Regions from separate parts of the Methylocystis bryophila genome, predicted to be linked through region 1. Evidence: predicted binding sites of a transcription regulator. Region 1 holds the regulator's gene; the other holds the start of a gene.
The links. Region 1 encodes LexA, which represses DNA repair genes until DNA is damaged. Its sites were predicted from a motif close to TGTTCNNNNTGTGTTCNG; they were not measured.

Region 1 (10,678 bases):
GGGCGTTGTCCAATGAGGCTTTGGTGAGATCGATCTCGAATTGCGCCTCGGTCTCGCCGATCGGCATGGGCGTCTTGACGGTGGCGACGACGGGGCCGCCGACGCCGGGCAGTCCGTAGCCCATCTTGGCGCGCGCCGCCTCGTCGAGCGTCATGGAAATCTGCGCCTGACTCTGCGCATGTTCGCCGAGCGGCTTGCGGATGTCGAGCTGGACTTGCCCGCCGAGCACGCGCGCCGAGCCGCCGACACGCAATCCGCCATGGTCCTGAACGATCGTGAGCGCGCCGGATTCGAGCTTTTCCGCGCCGATGAAGCGTTCGACCGAGAGATTGGCCGCATCGGCGCTGAGCTGCACATTCACGCGCTCCGGCCTTGCGCCATTGCCGATCTCGAAGGCGAGACGCGCCCTGCCGTCGATCTGACCTTTGACCTGTGCGGGATCGATCGGCATCGCCGAATATCGCGCGAGCGACGGCAGCGTCAGGATCTCGGAGACAGCCTCGACGCTGCCGGCAAAGCGCAGCTCTAACGTCGCTGGCGCGGGCACCGGCGCGTTGTCGGGAATGACGAAGGAGCCTTCGCTCAACGTCAGCCGACGCTCATGCGCCGTGTCCATCACGCCGCTGGCTCGATCCACGACGACCGTGCGTCCCGTCAGGCGCAAATGCGCGGAGATTCCGCGGATCGCCGGTAAATCCGGCATGACGTTGATCAACTCGCCATTGACGATGTCGCCCTCGCCCTGGAGTGCAGCGTCGGGCGCCGGCTGCTCATAGCGCATCGCGACGAAATCAGCCTCCGACAAGTCGCTGTGCAGCTCCGCGTGCTTGAAGGCTCCAGCCGTCACATGCTCGAGCAGCCAAAGTCGCGCCGGCGCCCCGACATGGGTCGGCGTCAAGCGCGCCGCGGCAGTCACGTCGGTGTTGTTCAGCGTCAGATTAAAGACGAGGTGCCGCCCGTTGATCCAGTCGAAAGCGAGGGCGCCGGTTCCGTCGAGCTGCGGTCCCGAGGCCTCGAAGCGTTCGATGAAGATCTTTTTCGCGGCCGGTTGGAAGCTGAAGCGTAGCGCGCCGCGGTCGATAAGCAGCGGCTCTTCGCCGGGACGTTCAGGCGCGAACTTCGCAGGTTTGGCCAAGTGGGCCGAGCCCCTCCAGACATCGCCCCGATCCGCCGCCGATTGGGCGAGGGCGTCGAGCGGAGCGGGCGGCGCGAGCGTCCCCTCGCCGACGAGTTCGACCTCCTTCGTCTTGAGCTTCAGCACCGGAAAAAGAAACTGCCGGTTCTTCCGATCCCATCGGGCCTCGCCCAAGGCCTGCTCGATCAGTATCGGCTCGTAATCGGGCTCGTCGAGGCGGAAATAGCCGGGGCCGACAAGGAAGCCGCCCGAGGCGTCGATGACATGATCCCCGGCGTCTAGCGCGAAATGCAGATGCGCCGAAAGCGCAGCGTCGGTGTCGAATTGCTGGTTGCGCCAACCGCTGAGCAGAGTCAGCTCGTCGATCGTGAACTCCTGCGCCCGGGCTTCGAACTCGCGCTGCGTGCCCGGCGCCCCGTGGGTGGTCCCGACCAGAGACCAGCGGCGGGCCGCGCCGGTCGCGGCGAGCTCGAATTTCGAGCCGCCGGCCTCTCGTTGCACGATCAAAGTCAGGTCGGAGTAACGGATCGTGCGGCCGAGCGCGCGGTCGTCGATGACGAGCCGTCCATGCACGACTCCAACATGGTCGACGCCGCCTATGGCGCTCTCCGGGTTGGTCGCAAAATCCAGAAGCCCACGAACAGCCGCGCCGGCGAAATGCAGGAGCCTCGGGTGCGGCCCCGCCGCCTCTGCGGGGGTGGGCTTCGCGGCCGCCGGCCCGATCACGACGGCCTCCTTGGGATCGGCGCCGGCCGAGATCGTGAGCGAGCCGTCGGGAAGCATGACGAGTCGCAACTCGAGGTCGAGCGCCTCGATCCTCTTCGGCGTCACGCGGCCGGCAAGAAGGCCCAGGAAATCGACGGAGAATTCCGCACGCGGGGCGGCGACCACGGTCCGACCCGCGGATTTGACCGTGAGTCCTTCCGCGAAGAGCGTCGGTCCATGCGACGTGTCGGCGAGCGCCACATTCCTCAGGCCAAACTCGTAGCGTCGGCCGTAGAGTTCATCGAGCGACTCGACGATGACCGGCGCGAGCCAGGAAAGAGCGATCGGACCGCGCGCCAGCGAGAACAGGAAAGCGCCGACCCCGAGGCTCATCAGGAGCACGATGAGGAGCCCGACGCCGCAGTAAAAGCGCGCCGTTCGGCGGAGCCCGTGCGAAAGACGCGGCGTGGGCAACGCGTCGCAGAGGGCGCAGATGCCTCTGCGACGGAATTCATGGTCCGCGGCGTCGTTCTCGCTCAAAAAAGCCGCCTTCGTTCCCCGCGCGTTGCGGGCTGCGCCCCGATTCGTCCGGGACGCCACCGCCGGAGCTCTCCCCGATCCCCATCATGGCCGCGCGCTTGGCCGAAACCAAGGCGCCCAAATGAAAAAACGCGCCAGTCGCGGCGTTTCGTCTTCCGCCGAAGGCCGCCCCCGCTTGTAGCGTCCGCGCGCTGAATGGGATAGGTCTGAAGGCGGCGGCCCGACGTCCGAATGAGAATATGGTCAAGCTCCCCAGAAGAAGCTGCTACGCCCTCCTCGCGCGTCTGTCCCTCGAACGCAGCTGCGCAGGGGGCGGGAAGGCGCGCCAGAATCAAGGCGCTCGAGCGGACTTCCATCGCAAAAGCCTCTCAAGTTTGGCGGGATTCTCTCTCGTGGCGCTCGCCCTTGCCGGCGGGCATTCAGCCTTGGCCGTGGAGCTGACGACGCGCCTTCCGGCCTATCGCCCCAAGATCGGCGTGGAGCGCGTCTACCGCGTCGAGATCGAGACAAGCGCCGATTCGCACGGTCTGACGAGGGCCGGCGAGAAAAGCGTGCGGGGAGAGTTCACCAACAGCCTGACCGTGCTCGAACCCACGCTCAGCGGCTTCAAGATGCGCTGGCGGCTCACGCCCAAGGAACCGCCGCCGGGACAGCCCAGTCTCACCGAGATCTTTCGTGACCGCATCCAGGCCTTCGGCGCCGACATGATCGAGGTCGAGACCGATCCGCGCGGCGCGGCGAAGAAGATCGACAATCTCGACGCGATGCGCAAGGCCGTCGAGACGCGCATCGAGGGGCTGAAAAGCGACGACCCCGCCAAGGAACGGCTGCAGTCCCTCCTGCCGCGGTTGCAGCCGGGCTCCCTCTTCCCGATGGATGTGATCGCGCCAGCGGCCCGCCTTTTCGCCGAAGCGCAGACACCCGAAGAACGCGAAGCCGATCTCGGCATGCCCCAGACCGCCAACGCTGAAGGCCACAGCAACGGGGCCAGCGTGCCCATCAAGCTCACAACGCGCTACGACAAGGACGAAGCCCACGGCTTCGTCACCTTCACCTCGACCAAGGTCTTCGACTCCAACGCCTTGACCGAAGCCTGGCGGGAGGTCATCGACCGCGAGACAAAGGAGCTCGCGGCCAGGCGCCCCGAAGCTTCCGCGGAAACGCTCGCCGAATATTCGCGCGCCAGCCTGACGATCACGACGACGGTGCGCCTCTCGCTCGACGACGGCTCCGCGACCTACGCCGAGGAAATCGTCGACAACCGCATCGGACCGGCCTTCACGAGAAACGTCTTGCGCGCCACGCGCGAGTAGGGCCGATTTGAGCGCCCCCCCCTTCGCTTCAATATTTTCGTAACAGGCTCACGAGCTTGCCCTGAATGCGGACGCGATCAGGGCCGAAGATGCGCGTTTCATAGGCGGGATTGGCGGCTTCGAGCGCGATCGAGGCGCCGCGCTTGCGCAGTCGCTTCAACGTCGCCTCCTCGTCGTCGATCAGCGCGACGACGATGTCGCCGGTCTCCGCCTGCTCCTGCTTGCGAATGACGACTGTGTCGCCGTCGAGAATGCCCGCCTCGATCATTGAATCGCCGCGCACCTCGAGCGCAAAATGCTCTCCCGAGCTCAGGAGATCGGGCGGCAGGCTGATCGTGTGGCTGCGCGACTGAATGGCGGAGATCGGCGTGCCGGCGGCGATTCGGCCCATGACGGGGATCGCGACGTTCACCTCCGCCTCCTCATCCTCGCGTTCCTGCAAGGCGCGCACCCGGCCGAGATTCCCTTCGATGACGCTCGGCGAGAACTTCTTGGCGCGGATGGCGCTCTGCGGCGTCGCCGATTCGGGCAGCCGCAGCACCTCGAGGGCGCGGGCGCGGTTGGGAAGCCTGCGGATGAAGCCGCGCTCCTCGAGCGCCAAGATCAGCCGATGGATCCCCGACTTCGAGCGCAGATCGAGCGCGTCCTTCATTTCGTCGAATGAAGGCGGAACGCCAGTCTCCTTCAAACGCTCATGGATGAAGCGCAGAAGATCGCTCTGTTTTCTCGTGAGCATTGCGTTTGGCCCCCAGAGGCGGCGAAGCGTGACGCCGCCGTCCGCTCCGCATAACCGGCCTCCATAAACAAATCATGAACGAAGCATAACCGTTCGCGCTGCGTTCCGCAATTGCATAATGAGCCGGATGAGTCGCCGCATCCCCTGCTGAAATCCGCCAACGGCCAGATCAGCCCTTCCGCGCGGAAGCGACGCGGGTTGAGCGCTCGCGAGAATCTCGCAAAGGCAAACGCTGGCGGCGCCGTCACCGCAGCAGCCTATCAATCCTGTGGAGCTCCGAGTGATGGAGCAGCAGGACCTCATTGGAGGCCGCAAGCTTTATGGCCGAGGCCGTGTAGCCGGCGGTGGCGACCACGACGCCCCTTTGCGCGTCCCGGTGGGCGATGCCGGCGACGATTTCTTGCACGGCGCGATTCCCGACGGGCTTCGAATATTTCTTGCACTGCACGACGATGCGCAGACCGCGCTTGTCGGCGACGATGTCCACGCCCTGATCGCCGCTCGCCGGCGTGACGCGCGCGTCCCATTTGCGCTCCCGCAGAAGCGAAGCGCAATAGCGCTCGAACTCCTCCGGACTCATGTCCGCATGGAATTGCGGCGAGGTCACCTCGTCAAAGACGAGCATCGCAAGATGAAGAACGCCGAGATAGGCGAGCGCCATAAAGGCGAGGCCGAGGCGGCTCGGCCAATAGCCGCCTGCGAGAAGGGTGAACACGACGAACCAGAGAAGGCAGAGCCTTCTCTCCCTGCCCTTTTCGGGCGACGCCTCATTCCCCCTCTTCACGCAGCTTCACCGAATGCGGCCGGGACCCGCCCGTTTGCGAGCGAATCGGCGCGGCGAACAACTCCGCCATTGAAACCCGGAGGCGTTAGCTTTCGATTGCGCCCTGGCGAGCATCCCTGGGGAAAGCGCCAAGCTAGCCCGCGTGCTTTTTCACCCAGGCGACATATCGGTCCATCCAGCCCTGCAGGAAAGAACGGCTGCCCTCACCGATGTCGCCGGCTGCATCGAACAGGCCTTCCTTCATCTGCAAAAACACCTCGGGCTGGCCGAGCGTCGGCGCGTCGAGATAGGCCAGCACGTTGCGCAATTGCTGCTGCGCGATGGCCGTGCCGATCGCGCCGACCGAGATCCCGATGACCCCTGTGGGCTTGCCCGCGAAAGCGTTCTGCCCATAGGGGCGGGAGGCATGGTCGATCGCATTCTTCAGCACGCCGGGAATGGAGCGGTTGTATTCGGGCGTGACGAATAGCAGCCCAGCGGCGGCGGCGATCTCGCCCTTGAGACGCTTCACGGGGTCTGCCTGCGCCGCGTCGTCATCCTGATTGTAGAGCGGCAGATCGGCGATCTTCGCTTGCGTGAACGAGAATTCTGGCGGCGCGAGCTTCGCGACGGCGCCCGCGAGCTTACGGTTGTATGAATCGCGGCGAAGACTGCCGATCAGAACGAGAATCGAGAATTGGCTCATGATGATCGCCCCTTATTCGGGTTGGCCCCGCGGCCCCTCCCTAAAGTAGTGCTGGCTCAGTCTTCCTCGACGTCCGGCGTGCGCCAGGCGAGGTGCTGGCCGCTGTCGACCGCGATCATCTGGCCCGTCACGTGCCGCGCTCGCGCCAGATAAAGCGCCGCATCAACGAGGCTTTCGAGCGTGATCGCCTGCTGCAACGGGACGCCGGCGGCCTCTCGCGCAAATCCCGCCTCGCCCGCATAGAGATTTGGCAGCGCCGGACCGGGTCCGATGGCGTTGACGCGGATGCGCGGGGCGAGAGCCTGCGCCATCGTGCGGGTTGCAGTCCACAGCGCGGATTTCGAGAGGGTGTAGGTGAAGTCGCGCGGGGTGAGGCGAAGCGCCCGCTGATCAATCATGTTGATGATGGCGCCCGTGGCGCCCTCGGGCAAACGGGCCGCAAAAGCCTGGCCGAGCAACACGGGCGCGAAAAGATTGACCGCGAAATGCCGCTCGAGCGCCTCGGGCGTGAAGTTCTGCACAGAATCGGGCTCAAAAAGCGCCGCGCTGTTCACGAGCAGCGCGAGCGGTCCAAAAGGCGCCTCGGCGCGCGGGATCAGCTCGCGCGCCTCGCCTGTGCGCGCGAGATCGCAGGCCAGAGCCTCGGCCCTGAAACCTTGCGCCACGAGCTTCTCGGCGGCGGCCCGCGCCGCCGCCTGCGATCGGGGAGAGGCGTGCAGCACGACCGGCCGGCCGGCCCGCGCAAAACCCTCAGCCAGCGCAAGGCCGATGCGTCGCGCCGCCCCCGTCACGAGAACCGGGCCGCTCTGCTCCGCCGCCTGCATCCATCCTCCGCAATCGCCGCCGGCGCCCTCGCCGACATTGACGCTTTATTAGCCATCATCAACCGAAAACCAAGCCAAAAATTCTGGCGCCCGGCGGCGGCACAAAGTATAAATACGAATACATGCCCATATACCCCATTATCGACACAATTCTTACTACATAGTTCCTAAATAGTTACTTTAACCAAACGATGAGAGTCGGCTCCAGAAAGGTCTCGTTAAGCTGAACGATTATACATCGAAGCCTCGTTCCCTGAGCTGCGGCTCAGCCGGGCGACGCGCCCAAGGACTAGCGCGTCTGGAGACAAAGCATGGAGTTGAGCAAAATGAGACACGCGTTTCTTGCGGCGCTGTTGGCGCCCCTGGCGCTCGGAGCCCTCCCTGCCGTCGCCGCCGACCTGCCCTATCGCCAAGCGCCGGCCGACTATTATGCGCCGGTTCCGGTCACGCGCTGGCAAGGCTTTTACGCGGGCCTCAACGCCGGTTATGGCTGGGGCTCGTTCACCGACGACGCGAATTGGCTCTTCGCCCAGCCGTCGGGCGGCGAGTTCGGCTTCACGGGCGGCTACAATTACATGGTCGCGCCGAACTTTCTCATCGGCGCCGAAGCCGATTTCGACTTCACCGGCATCAGCGCGACGAATTATCCCTACCCGGGGCGCATGACCTCGGGCAATTTGAACGATCTCTTCACGCTGCGCGGCCGCGTCGGCTACACCATGGATCGTGCGCTGTTCTTTATCTCCGGCGGCCTCGCGGGCGGGCGCACGGAGATAAACATGCAGAACGTCTGGTGGGGAAATTTCTGGGGTCAGCAGTCCAGCTATCAGCTCGGATGGGCGCTCGGCGCCGGCGTTGAATATCTGGTCATCCCCAACATCTCGGTGAAAGCCGAATATCTGTTCACGTCGCTCGGCTCCACCTCCTACTTCAACTACTCTCCCTGGGCGTTGCAGGTCGGCTCCAATAATTCGCAGGTGCGCCTTGGCGTGAACTACCACTTCTAGAACGAATTCTTCGAGAGTTGACGGGCTTTTGCGATCGGAACTCGCTAGGGCATGTTGATCCAGCGCGATTCTTCCTCGCTCGAGCTCGAGCGGAAGGAAGGCGCGCCGACTCGCCCGAGAAGGACTCAAAAAGTGAGCGACCCTGGCTTTTGTCATGGCCGCGAGGCTTGCGCGCTCTAGATGCAGGCTCGCGACCGCGACGCGCGGTCTTCAAGCGAAGGAGCGCAAGATGGGTATTCTTGATTTCTTCGGTAAGAAAAAAGACGCGCCGGCCCCTGCGGGCGCGACCGAGACGAGCGCCGCCTCGCCCGAGGCGCTGAAGGGCGAAATCGCGAGGCACGGCCTCGACGCCTCCAACGTGGAGATCGCGGTCGACGGCTCGACGGTGACGCTGTCCGGCTCGGCCGCGACGACAGCCGCGGCCGAGAAGCTGGCGCTGGCCGTGGGAAACACGCAAGGGGTCACCCGGGTCGTCAACAACATCGTCGTGGGGCAGACGCATGCCGAGTCGCGCTTCTACACCGTAAAATCGGGCGACAGCTTGTGGGCGATCGCAGAGCAATTCTACGGCCATGGGCAGGGTTCGAAGTATCAGCAGATCTTTGAAGCCAATCGTCCCTTGCTCACGGATCCCAATCGCATCTTTCCAGGTCAGGTGCTGCGGATTCCAGATCTCGCTCACCCGAGCGCGGCCGCCGCGGCCCCCTCTTCCGGCGAGTGGAAGCCGCCGCAGGAGATCGCCTCTGCCGAGAAAAAGGGCGAGGAGGTCGTTTGGAAGTCGCCGACGACTTGAAGCTCGCCCGCTGCGAGATTACGCGCGGCGTCGCCGCGCGTAATCTTCAGCTCCTCGTCGCCTCGTAGGCGGGCGTCTCGCGCGCAAAAGCGTCCAGCCAGGCGACGAGCTTCGGCGCAGCGGTGCGCCAGGCGCCGCCGAAGCGCAGATCGAGATAGCCGAGCGCACAGGCGATCGCCACATGGCCGATGTCGCACGGCCCGGACGGCGGCGCGGCGTCGAGGACAGCGAGCGCGCGATCGATCTTGCCCTGCTGCAGCTCCATCCAGCTCGCCGAGCGTTGTGCTTCAGGGCGCGTCGTCTGCTCGTAGCGAATGAGCAGCGCAGCGTCGCAAATTCCGTCGCCGAGCGCCTCGAGGCGCAGCGCCGGGAAGCGCCGGGCGGGGTCGGAGGGAATGATCCGCCCGCCGCCGGCGAGATGGTCGAGATATTCCACGATCACGCGGCTGTCATAGAGCGCCGAGCCGTCCTCGAAGAGCAGCGTCGGGATTTTTCCAAGCGGATTTTGGGCGCGGATCGGATCGGTCGGATCGGCCGTGTCGGTTGGCGACAGCTCTAGACGCTCGGTCAGGCCGAGCGCCGAGGCGGCGATCCTGACCTTTCGGGCGTAAGGGGAAGCGGGATGATAGCGTAGGACGAGCATGGCCAAGCCATAGCACGTCCGCGGTCGGTCGCGACGGTCTTAATTCTCGACCACCGCCAAACGAGGCGGCGATGGGGGCGCCTCGCAACAGGCGTCGATCGCGCCGGACTGCCCAAGCCGGCACATGCGCGCGAGCGAGCAATTATCGAGGAGCTGGGAAAGAGCGCGCTGGGCCTCGACCATCAGGAAGCGCACCGGACAGGCGGACTCGCTCGCGCAGTCCTCGCAGCGCTGGTAGCGCGTCTTGCTTGCGCAGGCGATCGGCGCAAGCGGCCCGTCGATGGCGCGCACGATCTCGCCGACCATGATTCTGTCGGCCTCGCGGGCGAGCGTGTAGCCGCCGTTCTTGCCCATCCTCGAGTGCACGAAGCCGAAGCTTCTCAGCTCGAAAAGAATCCCGTTGAGGAATCGCTTGGGGATATTCTGCTCCTCGGCGATATCCACGGCGTGCACAAATTCGCCCGGAGGGAATTGAGCGAGATGGGCCATCGCCTTGAGCCCGTATTTGCCCTTTTTCGTCAGCACCAGATCCGTCCACCGAAAAGTCGAGAGGGCATAGCGCGCGCTCCCTATAGACTGATTATGTTCGCCGTCGTGACCCGCCGCGCTCGCGGCTCACTCGAAGAAGCCCGCCGACTTGGGGATCAGACGGGCGGACAACACGCCTTTCGTCGAGCGAATGAGCTGGAGGGTTTCGGGCCCGATGTCCGCGTTCAAATCAACAAGCGTAAATGCGTAGTCGTCGCGGGATTTGTTCGACAGGTTCTCGATGTTCAGTTCCGCTGCGGCCAAAGCGGACGAAATTCGACTTACGACGCCGGGGGCGTTCTCATTCGCGATCGCCAAACGAGTTCCGCCGCTCCGCGGCAACGTGACTTTCGGGAAGTTCACCGAGTTGCGGATCTCGCCGTTCTCCAAGAAATCCACGACGGATTCGACAACCGAGTTGACGCAGTTGGACTCCGCTTCTGCGGTTGACGCGCCGAGATGCGGCAGCACGATCGCGCGTGGTTGATCGAGAATCGTCCGAGTTGCAAAATCGGTGACGTAAGCGTGAAGCTTTCCTGATTGCAGCGCCGCGCAGACTGCCGCCTCCTCGACGACGCCGGCGCGGGAAAAGTTGATCAAGACGGCTCCATCATTCAGTCTCGACAAGCGACGCCCGTCGATCAAGCGCCTCGTGTCATTGTCGAGAGGAATGTGAAGCGTCAAAAAGTCCACTTCCGTCAGGAGATCGTCGAGACTGCCAACGCTCGTGACTGACGGCGATAGATGCAGAGCGTGCTCGACCGTCAGGAGCGGGTCGAAGCCGTAGACTCGCATCCCCAATTGAATTGCTGTGTTGGCGACTTGGACGCCGATGGCCCCTAAACCCACGACGCCGAGTTTTCTTCCCGCCAGCTCGAAGCCCCCAAATTGCCCTTTCTCTTTTTCCACGAGCTTTTGAACCGTCGCATCGTCGCCTTGCAGGCTGCGGACGAAGCCGGCTGCGGCGACGATGTTGCGCGAGGCG
Region 2 (10,678 bases), 1.1 Mb from region 1:
GAGGATGACCGCGGCGGCGCAGACGGGGCCGGCGAGCGGCCCGCAGCCGACTTCGTCGACGCCAACGATAGGCGCGACGCCCTGGGCGATGAGCTCGGCTTCGAGCATGAAGTCAGGAAGGCTTGGACTGATCCCGCGCATCGCGTTCCGAGAGGTTTTGTCGCGGAACGCGCCGCGCGTCGGCGCCGGTGCTAGAACGAAACCCGCAAATGTTGATGGGTTTTGCGATCAGCTAGGACGCTGCATCAGAATAGCGCAAGCTGCTCGGCGGCGCGACGGGGCGGGCTGAAAAGATCGCAACGCAGGCGCGCACCCTGGCCGAAGCCGAGTTTTTCGGCGGCGCGCTCGAAGCGCCGGCCGATCATCCAGGCATAAGGGCCTTCGCCGGTCATGCGCGTCTCGAAGGAGGGGTCGTAGAGCTTCCCCTCGCGCGTCTGGCGAATGAGCGAGAGCACATGGCGCGCGCGATCGGGAAAATGCTCGCAAAGCCATTCGCTGAAGATCTCGCGTAGCTCGAGCGGCAGCCGCAGCAGCACATAGCCCGCCTCGCTCGCGCCGCAGGCGCGCGCTCGCGTCAGGATCGTCTCGATCTCGGCGTCGTTGATCGCCGGGATGATCGGCGCGACGAGAACCGAGACCGGCACGCCGGCTGCGGCGAGCTTTTCGATCGCCTCGAGGCGCAGCCGCGGCTGTGGAGCGCGCGGCTCCATGCGACGCGCGAGATCGCCGTCCAGCGTCGTGACGGAGATCGCGACCTTGGCGAGGCCCTTTTTGGCCATGGGGGCGAGGATGTCGAGGTCGCGCGTGACTAGCGCCGATTTCGTGACGATCCCGACCGGGTGGTTCGCGCGCGCGAGCACTTCAAGCAGCCCGCGCGTGACGCGATGGCGCTTCTCGAGCGGTTGGTAGGGGTCGGTGTTCGAGCCGAGCGCCAGGGTCTTCGCGACATAGCCGGGTGCGGAGATCTCGCGCTCCAAGGCCTGCGCGGCGCCGTCCTTGACGAAGATCTCGGTCTCGAAATCGAGGCCCGGCGAGTAGCCGACGAAGGCGTGCGACGGGCGCGCATAGCAATAAGCGCAACCGTGCTCGCAGCCGCGATAGGGATTGACCGAACGATCGAAGGCGATGTCGGGCGAATCGTTTTTTGTGACGACGCTTCTCGCCTTTTCGAGATGGACGCGGGTCTCCAACGCCGACAGATCTTCGAGAGATCCCCATCCGTCGTCAGCCTCTTCTCGCGCGTGAGGCTCAAAGCGCCCGCTCTTGCGGGAAAGCGCTCCGCGGCCGCGTCGCCTCGCGGGGTCGATCAGTGATTCCGGCGCGCCGAGCCCCAGTGCTCGATAGGGTTGCAGAACGCTGCCGGCGCTCTCCAGGCTTCTCATCGCGACCTGTCCTTCCTTTGGGATAGCCTGCTACTCCGCGGCCCCCGGGCGCTTTCGTGGGGACGAGACGCGCGCCCGGAAGCCGCGAAGGCAAAGGCTCGACTGGAACGAAACCCGACGCCAACGCGAAAGCCCGACGCAACGAGAGACGCGGAGGAGGCGAAACACGGAGCCGAACGCCCTCCGAAACGCGAAACAGAACAAACAGCGAATAAGGAACATATAGAGAACAAACGGCGCGGCGTCAAGCCGCGCGCTGGAGCTTTCCGCGACGCTTCGATAGAAGGCGCGATCTCCGCCAACGCCACGTGATGAGAAGGTCATGACCGAAAAGCCCTGTCCCTGCCGCGTCAAAGATAAAGAGCCGCTCCCTTATGCGACGTGCTGCGCGCCGATCCTCGAGGAGGGCAAGCCCGCGCCGACGGCCGAAGCCCTCATGCGTGCGCGCTACAGCGCCTTTGCGCTGGGCAAGATCGACTTTCTTTATGATTCGCTCGCGCCTGAGTCGCGCCACGACTTCGATCGCAAGGCGGTGCAGCATTGGGCCACGCAGTCGCAATGGCTCGGCCTGGACATTCTTTCGACCGAAGATGGAAAGGCCGGCGACAAAGAGGGTTATGTCGAGTTCGTCGCGCATTTCTCGCTCGACGGGAATGAGCAGGCGCACCGCGAACGCTCGAAATTTCGCGCGGACGAGACGACCGGCGGCTGGTGCTTCCTGGAGGAGGCGAACCGCAAGCCCGAGCCTGTCGTGAAAGGCAAGCAGCCAGGCCGCAACGATCCCTGTCCCTGCGGTTCGGGCAAGAAATTCAAGAAGTGCTGCGCCATGGCGGCGTGATGTGGCCGGCGCCTCTTTCCGCAAAAGCCATGTATGCTGAGTCCGCATGTGCGGACGTTTCACCCAGCACCTCTCCTGGGCGGAGATTCGCCGGCTCGCCGACCTCGTCGGCCAGCCGCGCAATCTCGCGCCGCGCTACAATGTCGCGCCGACGGACGCGATCGAGGTCCTCCGCGCCGGCCCTTCGGGGCTGGAGCTGACGCCGATGCGCTGGGGGCTCATTCCTTATTGGTGGAAGAAGCCGCTCCAGGAGCTGCCGTCATGCTTCAACGCGCGCGCCGAGACGCTCAGCGAGAAGCCGATGTTTCGGGACGCTTTCAAATCGCGGCGTTGCATCGTGCCCGCCTCGGGCTTCTATGAATGGACGAGCGAAAAGGGGCGCAAGATCCCGCATTATTTCTCGAGCGCCGATGGGCTGCCCCTCGCGCTCGCGGGCCTTTGGGAGCAGTGGCGCGATCCGAACGGCCAACAGTTGCTCTCCGCGACCATCGTCGTCGGTGCCGCCAACCCATGGATGAGCCGCTTTCACGATCGCATGCCGATCCTCTTGTCCTGGAGCGACGCAGAGCATTGGGTGAGCGGCGACGATCCCGCGACGCTGCTTCGCCCCGCGCCCGATGAGGCCCTTCAGGAGTGGACCGTCTCGACGCGCGTCAATCGCTCGGGCGTCGGCGACGACGATCCGACCCTGATCGACCGAGCTGAAGGCGAAGGCCTCCTTCCCAGACTCGGGGCTTGATTACGACTTCGCGCAGCCTCGCCCGGTAGCGTCCCCGCTCCCGCTTGCGGGGGAGGGATAGGGAGGGGGCTGTCAGAAGCCTCGCCCCGGCGGCGCCGGCTGACATTTGAACACGGCGATCTCGTCGCCAAGATCGTATTTCAGCTCGCCTTTCGCGAGATCGAGCGTGTCGCGCGTCTGGCTATCGACGCATTTCTTTTTCGTGCCGCTTTGCAGGCAGGCGCGATCCTGGCCGAAGGTGACGAGGTCCTTGTCGATCGTGACCACATAGGTCACCTTTTCTTTTTCGCCGAAACTGTCGGGCCCAGAGATGTAAGACTCGCCCTGCGTATATTCCTCGGCGACGCCCTCGCTCCACATGATCTCGAGATAGCGCCGCTCGGTGTCGAGCCCGAGGGTCACCTTCTGATCCGTGCGCGCGCAATCGAGGTGGAGTTCCTTCGCGCCGGCGCCCGTCGCGCTCAAGAAAAGCGCAAGCGTGGCGCCTAGAGCGCAATGCAAAAAAGTGGAAACCGGTTTTTCGCACAAATCGCGCTCTAAGCTTTCGGAATGGAAAGGTCTGAGCTTCATCGCCGAGTGTCCAATTCTGTCTTCGCTTCCTTGCAGGCTTCGATCTGTTCCTTGCTGGCGAACCAGTAGTTGACGTTGCAGAGCGCCTCGTAGCGGCTGTTGACGAATAGCGACCAGAAATAATAGCCCATCACAAGGCCTGTCACGACGAGGAGCGCGAGGGTCGGCGGTCTCAAAAACGTCTCCGTGGTCACGCGCTTGTTCCGCTCGAGTGCTTTGAGCGACAGAAAATCACGACGCAAATGCGATCGTAAGCGCCACGCCTCCGAAGTCAACGCCGCCCCTCGCTCCCGCATCCGCCGGGCGTCTTTCCCTGCCGCAAGGATAAAGATCGGCGGCGGCACGGAGAGCAAAGAGCGGGGCGGACCGCAGCGAGCGACCATAGGCCGCATAACTCATTGAGCATGAAAGCCTAGCACCAGCCTTGACTTCGAGGGACGCATAGCCTATTTCGCGCTCTCCGCACGCGGGGGAGTAGCTCAGTTGGTTAGAGCGCCGGCCTGTCACGCCGGAGGTCGCGGGTTCAAGTCCCGTCTCTCTCGCCAGCCTCGCGACGAATTCCCCTTGAGCCTTGCGGTTCGGCGCTTGGTGGCGTCGGGAGCGCAGCTCAAATCTTGAAAAATCCGCCGCCTTCTCGTCGATGTTCGGCCAAGGCGACAGCGTCGAGCGGCTCATTGCAGGAGTCCCGATGCCCATGGATCGCCGCCCCGTCCGCCGCGCTCTGCTTTCCGTCTCCGATAAGAGCGGCCTTGTCGAATTCGCGCGCGCGCTTTCGGCCCGCGGGGTCGAGCTCATTTCGACCGGCGGCACGCGCAAGGCGCTCACTGCGGCGGGGCTGAGCGTCAAGGACGTCGCCGACGTGACGCAGTTTCCCGAGATGATGGACGGCCGGGTCAAGACGCTGCATCCGACCATTCACGGCGGCCTGCTCGCTGTGCGCGAGAATCCTGAGCATGAGGCGGCGATGCTCGCGCATGACATCGCGCCGATCGATCTCCTCGTCGTCAATCTCTATCCCTTCGAAGCGACGCTCGAGAGCGGCGCCGCCTTCGAGACCTGCGTCGAGAACATTGACGTCGGCGGACCCGCGATGATCAGGGGGGCGGCGAAGAATCACGATTCCGTCGCCGTGCTCGTCGATCCCTCCGACTATGCGGCGCTGCTTGGCGAGCTCGATGCGCAGAACGGCGCGACGACGCTCACCCTGCGCCGCCGCCTCGCGCAAAAGGCCTTTGCGCGCACCGCCGCCTATGACGCAGCGATTTCCAATTGGCTCGCGCAAGAAATCGGCGATCCGGCTCCGCCTTGGCGCGCGCTGGGCGGACGTCTCGCGCAGGAGATGCGCTATGGCGAGAACCCGCATCAGGGCGCCGGATTTTATCTGGGGGGCCCTAAGCGCTTCGGCGTCTCGACGGCGCGCCAGCTGCAGGGCAAGCAGCTCTCCTACAACAACGTCAACGACACCGACGCCGCCTTCGAAAGCGTGGCGGAGTTCAATCCCGCGCGGACCGCGGCCGTCGTCATCGTCAAGCACGCCAATCCCTGCGGCGCCGCCGAAGGCGCCTCGCTCGAGGAGGCCTATCTGAGGGCGCTGCGTTGCGATCCCGTCTCGGCCTTCGGGGGCATTGTTGCGCTGAACCGCCGCCTCGACGCCGCCGCGGCGAAGAAAATCGTTGAGATCTTCACCGAGGTCATCATCGCGCCGGAAGCCGACGAGGAGGCGGTCGCCATCGTCGCGGCGAAGAAAAACCTGCGCTTGCTCGTGACGGGCGGCGTCCCCGATCCTCGCGCGCCAGGCCTCGCGCTGCGCGCGGTCGCCGGCGGCTTTCTGGCGCAGAATCGCGACAACGCCGTCGTCGATGACATGAAGCTCGCGGTGGTGACGACGCGCGCGCCGAGCGAGGCGGAGCTCGCCGATCTCAAATTCGCCTTTCGCATCGCCAAGCACGTCAAGTCCAACGCGATTGTCTATGCAAAGGACGGCGCGACCGTCGGCGTCGGCGCCGGCCAGATGTCGCGCGTCGATTCTTCTCGCATCGCCGCGCAGAAGGCGGCGGAGGCCGCTGCGACCGCAGGTTTGATCGAGAGCCTCGCTAAAGGGTCGGTCGTCGCCTCTGACGCTTTTTTCCCGTTCCCCGACGGCCTCCTCGCCGCGGCCGCCGCCGGCGCGACGGCGGTCATTCAACCGGGCGGCTCGATGAACGACGCAGCGGTGATCGCGGCGGCGAATGAGGCCGGGCTTGCCATGGTCTTCACCGGCACGCGCCATTTTCGTCATTGAGCAGAGCGAGCGCCGCGCGCGGCGCGTCGGGAAGAAACATGACGGAAGCCTCAAAGACTCTTCTTCGCATCGCCGAGGCGCTGGAGCGGCTTGCGCCGCCGCCGCCTCAGCAGCCGGATTTTTCCGCGGCCGAAGCTTTCGTCTGGCGCGCCGACGCGCGCGTCCTCTCGCCGATCTTTGAGGTCAATCGTATCGCGCTCGATCTTCTCGCGGGCGTCGACCGCGCGCGCGATCTGCTTTTTTCCAACACCGAGCGTTTCGCGCGAGGCTTGCCTGCCAATAACGCGCTGCTCTGGGGCGCGCGCGGCATGGGCAAGTCGTCACTCGTCAAGGCCGTGCATGGCGCGCTGAGCGGGGAGGGGCTCCTCAAGCTCATCGAGATTCACCGCGAGGACATCGAGAGCCTGCCCCTTCTGCTCGCGGCGCTGCGGGGCAAGGATTATCAGTTCATCGTCTTTTGCGACGATCTCTCCTTCGACGTCGGCGAAGCGAGTTACAAATCCCTGAAAAGCGCTCTGGAGGGCGGCGTCGAGGGCCGCCCGGCCAATGTGCTCTTCTACGCGACCTCGAACCGGCGGCATCTCTTGCCCCGGGACATGGCCGAGAATGAGCAGGGCTCGGCCATCCATCCGGGCGAGACGGTGGAGGAGAAGGTCTCGCTCTCCGATCGCTTCGGCCTCTGGCTCGGTTTCCACAAATGCAGCCAGGATGAATATCTCGCGATGATTGCGGGCTATGCGCGGCGCTGCGGGCTCGACGTCGCGCCCGAGACGCTTCGCGCCGAGGCGTTGGAATGGTCGACGACGCGCGGCGCGCGCTCAGGCCGGGTCGCCTGGCAATTCATCCAGGATCTTGCGGGCCGGCTGGGCAAGCGGCTGGACGGCCATTCCTGTGGATGAACGTCTCGCCAACCGGCTCACTCGTCGGGGCGCTCAACGCACTCGACCCGAAGTTTAGCCCCTTTGCCCTTCGAGGCGGACGCCAAACTGCATCTTGCTAGCGCCGGAGTTCATAGTTGGGGCAAGTGTTCACGATTCTCCAACCCGTGCCCGTCCATACCCGTTTCATGCAGTCGAAGCACCGCATCGAGTTACTGAAGTCCTGCCAGGCGCAGTCGTCGTCAGCCTCCGTCGCTAATGCGGCCGGGCTAAGACATGCAGTCGCGACCAGCGTAACCGCGACTATCGTTGTCCTCATCGCGCGCGTTGACATTGCGACGTGCTCCTTTGTGACACCCAGCTAGCTTGGAAAGGCGATGATTCCTCGAATCCTGCGCCCGCCGTGGAATGTGTGTCAGCTGGCTATGGCGGCAAGTCCGCAACCTGCATTCACACAGGTTTTTTATGCTCTTCTACGCGACCTCGAATCGGCGGCATCTCTTGCACCGGACATGGCCGAGAATGAGCAGGACTCGGCCATTCATCCGGGCGAGACCGTGGAGGAGAAGGTCTCGCTCTCCGATCGCTTCGGCCTCTGGCTCGGTTTCCACAAATGCAGCCAGGGTGAATATCTCGCTATGATTTCGGGCTATGCGCGGCGCTACGGCCTCGACGTCGCGCCCGAGACGCTTCGCGCCGAGGCGTTGGAATGGTCGACGACGCGCGGCGCGCGGTCGGGCCGGGTCGCCCCGTAATTCATCCAGGACCTCGCGGGCCGTCTCGGCAATCGGCTGGTCGCCGTCTCCGATTGACGCTTCATTCCTTCGCGCGCCAGCAGCCTTCGAGATGGTCGTCCACCATGCCGACCGCCTGCATGAAGGCGTAAACGACCGTCGGGCCGCAGAATTTGAATCCTTTCGCCCGCAGATCCTTGGAGATGCGCTCGGAGAGCGGCGTATGCGCCGGCACGTCGCGCATAGTCTTCGGCCGGTTGACGAGCGGCGCGCCGTCGACGAAGTCCCATAGATATTGGGAAAATCCCGTCCTCGCCTCGATCTCGAGAAAGGCCCGGGCCGAAAGAATCACGCCTTCGATCTTGGCGCGATTGCGCACGATCGACGGATCGGCGAGCAGCGCTTCGACGCGCGCGGCGTCGTAGCGCGCGAGACGTTCGGGATCGAACCCCTCGAAGGCTCTTCTGAATGATTCGCGCTTGCGTAGGATGACGATCCAGGAGAGCCCGGCCTGAAAACCGTCGAGGGCGAGCTTTTCGAACAGCGCCTTCGAAGAGAACTCGGGCCGGCCCCATTCCTCGTCGTGATAGGCGACGTAAAGCGAATCCTCGCCGCACCAGGGGCAACGCGCTTTTCCGTCGCCGTGGCGCGCGAGCTGTGCCTCTCGCCAAGCCAGAGGATTTTGGCGCTGGGGGTTTTGCGGTTTTGCGACCATCTCTGCTCGGCGGTTTCCTCGACGAGGTCCGGCGATTTCCCCGCGCGAGTTCGGATTGCCTTCGTCCCGACATTCGGATTATCGTCATTATACGCGATGCGGCAGGCGGAGAACTATGCAGGTCCGCGCGCTCGAGGCGCGCTCGCCGCCATTTTTCAGCGCTGCTCACCCGAGCGCGGGGAGCTTCTCGGTTTGGAGAAGAAAGAATGTCGGTCCGATTTGTCCCTCTCGCCGTCGCGTCTCTCGCGCTGGGCGCCATCGTCGTTCCGGCGCAGGCGCAGCAGGTCAGCGTGCAGAAGGAATGCGGCTCCGAATACCAGGCGGCCAAGGCAGCGGGCTCGCTCAATGGCCAGAGCTGGCAGGAGTTCCTGAAAGATTGCCGCGCGCGTCATGCGGGCGCGAGCCCGGCGGCGGCTCCGGAGCCCGCCCCTGCGGCGGCGGCGCCGGCCGCCGCGGCCGCCGCGACGGCGCAGGAGCATTTGAGCGTGCAGAAAGAGTGCGGCTCGGAATATCAGGCCGCCAAGGCCGCGGGTTCGCTCAATGGCCAGAACTGGCAGCTGTTCCTGAAAGATTGCCGCGCACGCCACGCCGCTCCCGCTGCTGCGGCGGCGCCTGCAACCGCTCCGGCTCCGGCTCCGGCTCCAGCTCCGGCCGCGCCTACGCCTGCAGCCGCGGCTCCGACAGCGGCTCCGGCTCCAACAGCGGCTCCCGCACCGGCAGCTGCTCCCGCGGCGGCTCCGGCCGCCGAAGCGCCCGCTGGCGCTGCGACCACCAAGACCGGTAAGCCGCTGAGCGCCGGAACGCAGGCCTTCATCGAGCGCGAGAAGGCGTGCGGAGCCGAGTGGCGCGCCAAGAAGGCCGCGATCCTGAAGGCCAATCCAAAGGCGACTTGGCCTTCTTACCTCAGCGAATGCAACAAGCGCCTGAAGGCTCAGGGCCGCTGAGCGCCCCCTCCCTCACCCTCCCCCGCTCGCTTCGCTTAGCGGGAGAGGGGGCGGCGGCCGCGCCCCGCCTCATAGCCTCAAGTCATCACCACATTCACCGCGCTTTCCGGCAGATCCTTGCCGAAGCAGCGCTGGTAGAACTCGGCGACGAGCGGTCGCTCCAGCTCGTCGCAGCGATTGAGGAAGGTCACGCGGAACGCGAAGCCGATGTCGCCGAAAATCTCGGCGTTCTCGGCCCAGGTGATGACCGTGCGCGGGCTCATCACGGTCGAAAGGTCGCCGGCCATGAAGGCGTTGCGCGAGAGGTCGGCGACGCGCACCATCTTGTTCGCCGCGTCCTTGCCCTCCTTGGTCTTCTGCAACGATTTGACCTTGGCGAGCACGATGTTGGTCTCGGCGTCGTGCGGCAGATAATTCAGCGTCGTGACGATCGACCAGCGGTCCATCTGCCCCTGGTTGATCTGCTGCGTGCCATGGTAGAGCCCCGAGGTGTCGCCGAGGCCCACCGTGTTCGCGGTCGCGAACAAGCGAAAAGCCGGATGCGGCCGGATCACGCGATTCTGATCCAACAGCGTCAGCTTGCCGGAGACCTCCAGCACGCGCTGGATGACGAACATCACGTCGGGGCGGCCCGCGTCATATTCGTCGAAACAGAGCGCCACGTTGTTTTGCAGCGCCCAGGGCAACATGCCGTCGCGGAATTCCGTGACTTGCTTCCCCTCACGCAAGACGATCGCGTCCTTGCCGACGAGGTCGATGCGCGAAACATGGCTGTCCAGGTTGACGCGCACGCAGGGCCAGTTCAAGCGCGCCGCCACCTGCTCGATATGCGTCGATTTTCCGGTGCCGTGATAGCCGGTCACCATCACGCGGCGATTGCGGGCGAAGCCCGCCAGAATGGCGAGCGTCGTCTCCCGATCGAAGAGATAGTCGGGATCGAGGTCCGGGACATACGGGTCGGCCGTCGAATAGGCCGGAACCATCATGTCCGTGTCGATCTTGAAGAGCTCGCGCGCGGAAACTGTCGTGTCCGGCAGTCCCGAACCATTCGCGGCGGCTTTTTCCAGGGCGACCACTCTTCTTCCTCCTCAGCGCGTTCGAAATTCTCCCGGTCGAACGCCATCCGCATTCACTGATCGAGCATGGTCTCATCCAAGACCGCTTCGCGCTTTTGGGCGCAGGCTCTTAAAGACCCGCTCAAGACCCGGCCAACGGCGAGGCCGTCAGACGAGGTGAGCGGCTCGCAGGGTTCTATAGGCGTGGATGATTTCCCGCAATTTTTCCTCGCGAGAGCGGTCTCCACCGTTGGCGTCGGGATGATGGCGCTTGACCAGCTCCTTGTAGCGGGCCTTGATCGCCTCCCCGTTCGCGGCGTCGTCGAGGCCGAGCGCGTCGAGCGCCCGCATCGTCACCGGCGAATAGCGCGGCCCACGCCCTTCCGTGGTCCGGCTTCCGTGGTAGCGCGGCCGGTAGGACCCCAGCGGGTCGGCGTGATCCGAGGCGCGCGGGCCATCATGGCGAAAGCCCGCCGCCCCCCGCTTGACGCCCATCGACCAGGTCGGGCGATGGCCGACCGCGGCGTCCTTGAGGTAGCGGG

Region 2: the regulator LexA is predicted to act here: its motif matches at 1,597-1,614, upstream of QMG80_RS06340 (PA0069 family radical SAM protein).

Annotation. Positions count from the first base shown of each region.
Region 1 covers NZ_AP027149.1:2,463,058-2,473,735, reverse strand. The annotation lists gene QMG80_RS11565 (YhdP family protein) at 1-2,380, opposite strand, end outside; gene QMG80_RS11560 (hypothetical protein) at 2,773-3,693, shown strand; gene lexA (transcriptional repressor LexA) at 3,722-4,429, opposite strand; gene QMG80_RS11550 (restriction endonuclease) at 4,674-5,213, opposite strand; gene QMG80_RS11545 (NADPH-dependent FMN reductase) at 5,347-5,898, opposite strand; gene QMG80_RS11540 (SDR family oxidoreductase) at 5,955-6,722, opposite strand; gene QMG80_RS11535 (outer membrane beta-barrel protein) at 7,049-7,729, shown strand; gene lysM (peptidoglycan-binding protein LysM) at 7,959-8,522, shown strand; gene QMG80_RS11525 (glutathione S-transferase) at 8,569-9,165, opposite strand; gene QMG80_RS11520 (RrF2 family transcriptional regulator) at 9,205-9,690, opposite strand; gene QMG80_RS11515 (3-phosphoglycerate dehydrogenase family protein) at 9,781-10,678, opposite strand, start outside.
Region 2 covers NZ_AP027149.1:1,354,686-1,365,363, forward strand. The annotation lists gene rnhB (ribonuclease HII) at 1-141, opposite strand, end outside; gene QMG80_RS06340 (PA0069 family radical SAM protein) at 246-1,382, opposite strand; gene QMG80_RS06345 (YchJ family protein) at 1,705-2,220, shown strand; gene QMG80_RS06350 (SOS response-associated peptidase) at 2,267-2,959, shown strand; gene QMG80_RS06355 (hypothetical protein) at 3,032-3,424, opposite strand; gene QMG80_RS06360 (hypothetical protein) at 3,526-3,723, opposite strand; tRNA gene QMG80_RS06365 (tRNA-Asp) at 3,998-4,074, shown strand; gene purH (bifunctional phosphoribosylaminoimidazolecarboxamide formyltransferase/IMP cyclohydrolase) at 4,218-5,810, shown strand; gene QMG80_RS06375 (ATP-binding protein) at 5,849-6,709, shown strand; partial or broken gene QMG80_RS06380 (DUF815 domain-containing protein) at 7,154-7,443, shown strand; gene QMG80_RS06385 (DNA-3-methyladenine glycosylase I) at 7,505-8,137, opposite strand; gene QMG80_RS06390 (hypothetical protein) at 8,344-9,081, shown strand; gene cobS (cobaltochelatase subunit CobS) at 9,159-10,157, opposite strand; gene QMG80_RS06400 (J domain-containing protein) at 10,305-10,678, opposite strand, start outside.